Regions from separate parts of the Arthrobacter sp. StoSoilB5 genome, predicted to be linked through region 2. Evidence: riboswitches for the same ligand, from Rfam matches in the RefSeq annotation. Region 2 holds a riboswitch; the other holds the start of a gene.
The links. A riboswitch is a leader RNA that binds a small molecule or an ion and turns the genes downstream of it on or off. The one in region 2 is predicted to bind cyclic di-AMP.

Region 1: linked by a shared signal. The riboswitch ahead of LDN75_RS03760 (hypothetical protein) and the one ahead of LDN75_RS04760 (C40 family peptidase) in region 2 are both predicted to bind cyclic di-AMP.

Annotation. Positions count from the first base shown of each region.
Region 1 is NZ_AP024646.1:781,149-784,326, reverse strand. Features, by position in the region: gene LDN75_RS03765 (HAMP domain-containing sensor histidine kinase) at 1-1,436, shown strand, start outside; cyclic di-AMP (ydaO/yuaA leader) riboswitch at 1,547-1,731, shown strand; gene LDN75_RS03760 (hypothetical protein) at 1,735-2,547, shown strand; gene LDN75_RS03755 (glycosyltransferase) at 2,790-3,178, shown strand, end outside.
Region 2 is NZ_AP024646.1:1,006,213-1,009,390, forward strand. Features, by position in the region: gene LDN75_RS04755 (M23 family metallopeptidase) at 1-779, shown strand, start outside; cyclic di-AMP (ydaO/yuaA leader) riboswitch at 918-1,088, shown strand; gene LDN75_RS04760 (C40 family peptidase) at 1,093-1,824, shown strand; gene LDN75_RS04765 (NlpC/P60 family protein) at 1,924-2,676, shown strand; gene LDN75_RS04770 (HNH endonuclease) at 2,924-3,178, shown strand, end outside.

The sequences.
Region 1 (3,178 bases), 230 kb from region 2:
CCTGGCATCTGCGCACGCGACTGGTCCTGGTGGCAATGGCATTGCTGGTGGCGATTTGTGGTGCAGTCGGGGTGGTCAGCTATGCCTCCATGGACATGTACTTCAACAAGCAACTCGATAAGCAGTTGGAGCAGGCGTCCAGCCGCGCGAATGACTTCGGCAGGCCGCCGTCGAACTTTCCTTCAAGCGGCCGGCCAGATCCCCTGGAGGCCCGCGGCCAAGGTGCCGGGACCCTCAACGCGAGGATCGATGGTTCCACCGTCATCAACTCGGGCCTCATAGATGCCAACGGACGGCGCGCCGCACTCTCGGCCGAAGACAAGCAGGTCCTGCTGTCACTCCCCCGCGGCAATCTGCCTGTGGACCGCTCATTGTCCAATGGCGACTACCGGCTGGTGGCCGTTGAGACCGCCTACGGCGACGTGATCGTGACGGGACTGCCGTTGGCTGACAAGCAAAACGCCGAGGCATCGCTGGTATGGACCATGGTGTTTGTTTCTCTTGGCGGCCTGGTACTGATCGGACTCGCGGGTACCGTCATTATCCGTAGGACCATGCGGCCCCTGGAGCAGCTTTCGGAAGTCGCGACGAAAGTCTCGCGGCTGCCCCTCGACGCCGGTGACGTGGCACTTGCGGTGCGCGTACCGCCGTCGGCCTCCCATCCGGGAACGGAAGTGGGCAGCGTTGGCCACGCTTTGAACCAAATGCTCAACAACGTTGCCAGGGCGCTGGCAGCCCGGCAGGAAAGCGAAACCAAGGTCCGACAATTTGTGGCCGACGCGTCCCACGAACTCCGGACGCCACTGACCGCCATCCGCGGCTACACAGAGTTGCTACGCATGACCGAGAACTTCACCGACGATGGACGAAAATCCTTGGCACGCGTCCAGAGCCAATCGGAACGGATGACCACGCTAGTGGAGGACCTGCTTCTGTTGGCGCGCCTGGACGAAGGCCAGCCGTTGAAGGTCACGGATGTGGACCTGACGCAGCTGGTGATCGAGACCGTCAGCGACGAAAAGGTGATGGCACCGGACCATATCTGGAAGCTCCAGCTCCCTGACGAACCGATTACGGTGCGCGGTGACGCAACCCAACTGCATCAAGTGTTGGCCAATCTGCTGTCCAACGCACGCAAGCACACAGATCCCGGCACCACGGTAGTCACAGGCGTCATGCTCTCTGCTGACGGTAGTGCGGTGGTCACCGTCACTGACGATGGGCCTGGCATTCCGCCCGAATTCCAAGGCCGTATTTTCTCGCGATTTGCCCGGGCTGACGCCGCAAGATCGGGCTCTGAGGGGACCTCCGGATTGGGCTTGTCCATTGTCGAATCGATCGTTCAAGCGCACGGCGGAAGCGTGGAAGTTACGTCCAAGCCGGGACGCACTGAGTTCGCCCTCCGGCTTCCCTCAGTTTCAAACGAACGCGCATAACGAATCGGGCAACATGACGCGCCGTGATCGTGATCTCTGTTACCTAAATGTGACTTAAGCCGAAACCTCCTGTACCGTCGAAAGGGTGGGTCGCCCCTAACTGGCCCCACACCCGGGATGCGCCGAGCTCTGCCACTTCCCGGAGTTCCGTTCTCATTCGAGGCAGAGACGGGGGACCCAGAGTCTCCGGGCACAGTATTTTCCTTGCCCTTGGGGTGAAGCCGCAGCTACGCGCGCGGCCGGATGACCTCATCCGAACCCGACAGCTAACTCCGCAGGCGCTGAGAGGTAATCACACATGTCTGAATTCAACGATCAGACGCGCCCTTCCGCGCGTCACCGTGACGAACACAATGCTCCCCTGACCAAGTCGCAAACCGTTCTGAAGAACGCTGCACGCCGTGGCAAGACCGGGCAGCGGATGTCCGTTGTTGCAGGAGTCGTTGCCGCCGCCTTGGGCGTCGCCTCGCTCGGCCAGGCCGCAAACGCTGCGTTCAACCTCCCGGAAACGAGCCAGGCGTCCGAGACGCAGGCTACCGCCCAGGTCAGCAACAAATCAGCGGAAATCTCAGCTTCCTTGGATGCTGCCGCCAAGAAGGGCGCCGCCGATAGGGCCGCCGCAGACCAGGCAGCGGCCGCACAAGCCGCCGCCGAGAAGGCCGCCGCTGAGAAGGCTGCCGCGGACCAGGCAGCGGCCGCACAAGCCGCCGCCGAGAAGGCTGCCGCTGACGCAGCCGCCAAGCAGGCTGCAGATGCCGCCGCTGCTGCAGCCGCAGCCGCCGCAGCTGCCCCCAAGGCAGTGGACGATCCCGCAGCTGCCAAGGCGTACGCCGCCAGCATCCTCGCCAACTACGGCTGGGGTCCGGGCGAAATGACTGCGCTGAACACGCTGTGGGAGAAGGAATCCAACTGGCGGACCACCGCGACCAACGCCTCCAGTGGCGCCTACGGAATCGTGCAGTCATTGCCGGCTTCCAAGATGGCGACTGCCGGCGCTGACTGGGAGACCAACTACCAGACCCAGATCAAGTGGGGCCTGAACTACATCAAGGAACGCTACGGCTCCCCCTCGGCCGCCCTTGCCTTCCACTTGGCCAACAACTGGTACTAAGCCAAACCCTGAAGCAGGCTTGAGCCCACCCCAGCGGGCTCAATCGTGCAGGGCCTGATTGCCGCCCCGTTTCCGCCGTTCGCAGTGTTTATTGAAGCGACCGGCAGGAACCGGGGCGGTTTTCGCGGTTCAGGCCGTTTCCCCGTTTGAAGGCTTTCCACGTTTCAAGGCTTTCCACGTTTCACAGTCACATCACAGCGGCTGCCTATGGCCCTCATAATCCCTGGCCGCATGCTGGATGCATGACGCTCATAGATCCAGCGGGCAACGCAGTGCAGCACGCTGCACACGCTGGGCACTGTGGTGCTTCAGCCGTGCCTCAACAGCGGTCGCGGCGGTCTCCCGTGAACATCCGGGGAACAGTTCCCGTCCTTGACGTCGCGGTTCCCGTCTTCAACGAGGAAGGCCACATCGAGTGGAGCCTGCGCCGGCTGCACGCGCATCTCGTGGACTCGTTGCCTTACAGCTTCCAGATCACTGTGGCCGACAACGCCAGTACTGACACCACATTGAGAATTGCCGAACGGCTGGCCCGCGAACTCCCGAGCCTGAAGGTCCTGCGCTTCCAGGAACGAGGGCGGGGAAATGCGATCCGCCATGTCTGGCTCCATTCACCCTCACCTGTGCTGGC
Region 2 (3,178 bases):
AGCTGCGGCCAGCCCGCGCCGCAATGGAGATCCGGCCACGCGACACCCCGCGTCAGGTGCGCCGCCGCAAGAGCCCATTGCGCCAGGTAGCCGACTTCGCCGCAGCCAGTGGTGTCGGGCAGAAAGCCGGAGTTGCGCTTGCCGCCACCGGACTTGCCCTGACTGTAGGTCTGCCGGCCACAAGCCCCGTCATGGCCACATCCGAGTCCGGTCAGACTGAGGCGGCCCTGACCGTGCCCGGTGGCAGCCAGCCCGAGGTTTCTGCGGCAGCGTCTGCCAAAATCGATTTCAGCCGCGCAGCGGTCGCCACCGCAGCCGATCCTGACGGCAAGCTCAAGCAGCTGCTGAGCGCGCAGTCTGCGGGCAGCATCCAGCGCGCCTCCTCACTTGGCACCTTGGGCAGTCCACTGGACAAGTTGGTCACGGCGTCGCCCTTTGGCTATCGCGTCAGCCCGCTCACCGGCGGCACGGGTGACTTCCACCGTGGCCAGGACTTCGTGGCCCAGTGCGGTACCGCTGTTCACGCCGCAGCCGCAGGCAAGGTCACGTTCGCGGGCTGGCATGAGTATGGCGGAGGCAACCGCGTAGTGGTTGATCACGGCAACGGCCTCGAGACCACGTACAACCACCTGTCGTCCTTCAACGTCAAGGTGGGCCAGACCGTCAACCGTGGCGATACCGTCGCGCTCAGCGGCACCACGGGCGCATCCACCGGCTGCCACCTCCATTTTGAGGTCCAGGTAAATGGCGAGGTCGTAGATCCCATGGGTTGGCTCTGAGCTAGTTGATGGTGCTCTCTCGCATTGATGACACGCCCCGTGACCTGAATGTGACATTCACGAATATCTGTTGTACCGTCTAAAGCGCATCGGCTTTTTAGGGGGCCGATGCACTTGGGTGGATTGCCTAGCTCTGCCACCACTCAAGGTCCGTTCGCAAAAATCGTCTGGCAGGGGCGGGGGAACCAATTTTGGTCTTCGAATCAGAAGGCCTTGGGGTTAAGTCGCAAAAGCTTCCCGGAAGCCGCGCGGCCGGATGACTCCCATCCGAATCCGACAGCTCACCTCGCAGGCATTGGGAGAGGCTACCTTCGTGTCATCACGCACTACCCCTGCGCGCCATCGCGCCGAATTGGTTCGTACGAACCCGTTGAACAACCTTTCCAAGGCTGTCTCAACCAATGCAGGCACCGTAGGCCGCCAAGCCGCCGTTCTGGCCGCAGCCTCTGGACTCGTTCTCAGCGTCGGACTCCCGGCCCAGGCCGCAGATACCGACGTTTCCAAGTCGGAAAGCTCCAGCACCCAGCAGTTGGTAGCCACCGCAGTTGTCACCGCCGAGCCCACCGCAACCGTTTCCTTCGAGAGCCCGGTAGTGGCCACCAAGGAAGCCCCCAAGGTTCAGCGGGCCTCCCAGCGCACGCAGACTAGCGATAGCCAGGCGAACGGCGCACTCTCTGCCCTGTCCTCCACGGCCAAGGATTCCGCTTCCAGCGCGGCAGCCTCCGGACTCGCAGCCATTGCCTACACCGGCATCGGCCACCCCTACGTTTGGGGCGGCACTTCCCCCAATGGTTGGGACTGCTCCGGATTCACCCAGTGGGTTTACGCCCAGGCCGGCATCAGCATCCCCCGCGTCAATGCCTGGACGGTCATGACGCCCACCAGCACGCCAGCTCCCGGCGACCTCGTCATGCAGAACGGCGGAGCCCATGTTGGCATCTACGTCGGCAACGGCATGATGATCAGCGCGCTGAACCCCAGCCAGGGCACCCTGCTGCACTCCGTGGCCTCCACCGGCACATCCTCGTTCTTCACCCTCCGCTAGGAAAATCCCATTCGGGGTAAGCCAGCATGCCCCCCATGTGCTGGCCGCCCATAACCCGCGTGCGACCCCAGCGTGCGCGGATACGAAAAGAGAGTAATCATGACCAGTGCAAACAAGGTTGCACGGCATCGAGCTGAGGCCCCCAAGACCAGCTCACTTGCCGTCATCGCAAAGGCTGTCAGCGACAACGCCGGTGGCGTTGGCCGTCAGGCAGCAGTGATCGCAGCTGCATCGGGCCTTGTCCTGACCAGCGGCGTGGCTGCAAATGCTGCGGACACCAATGTCCAGCGCGAATCTACATCCGCGTCCGCCCTTGACGTGCAGACGGTTGCCCAGGCCACCATTGCTGCCGACTCGAGCGTTGCCATCTCCTACGAGCGCCCCGTGGTCACCACGGTGGAAGCACCCGCTCCTGTGGTCGAGAAGGCCCCGGCCAAGGAATCTGCGCCGGCTGCTGGCGGCAACGCCACTCTGGCAGTCAACACTGCCCCCGCAGCCAAGGCGCCCGCGGCCTCCAGTGGTCTCGGTGCAGCTATTGCCGCAGCGGCCTACGCACAGCTTGGCGTCACGCAGGACTGCACCATGCTGGTGACCAACTCGCTGGCCGCCGTCGGCATTCACTTCCACGACTGGCCGGCCGGCTACCTCTCCCTCGGCCGCACGGTCAGTGCAGCTGAAGCCCAGCCCGGCGACCTCGCCTACTACGCCAACGGTGGCTACGGCGGAATGGCGCATATCGCTGTTTACGTCGGCAACGGCATGGCAGTCCACGGTGGATGGAACGGATCCACTACGGCACTGTTCAGCGTGAACGTTGGCTCCGGCCCCGTTTTCATCCGCGTCAACGGCTGATCAAACACTCCACGGAACACCCCGCAAGGCTTAGGCCAGCGGGGTGTTCTGCTTTAACCACCGTCGGTTAGCCTCAAAAAGGTGTCCCGTGCATGAACTTTTGCCAACACCACGGCCGAAACGGCAGAAAAATTCGTTGATACGGCATATAAGTGCTTACCCTTGTGTTGTCGATCCACAGCCCGTACAAGCAGAGGGCAGCCGGCCCTCGTGCCCCTGACGGGTGCGGCCGTGAAGAGGTACGTGCATGCGCACACTCGTTCTGAATGCTGGATATGAACCGCTGGCGGTAGTAACCTTCCGCCGGGCGCTGGTCCTTGTGCTGACTGGAAAAGCTAGCGTAGTGGCCGAAGGCGACGAGCCTGTCGTCGGGCCACAGGAGATTCTCGGAAGACCTTCCGTGATCCTTCTCAATCGCTACATCCGTCCCCGGTACAACAGGATCACCGCGGTGAGCCGACGCGGCGTCCTTCGCCGCGACAGCCATCGCTGCGCCTATTGC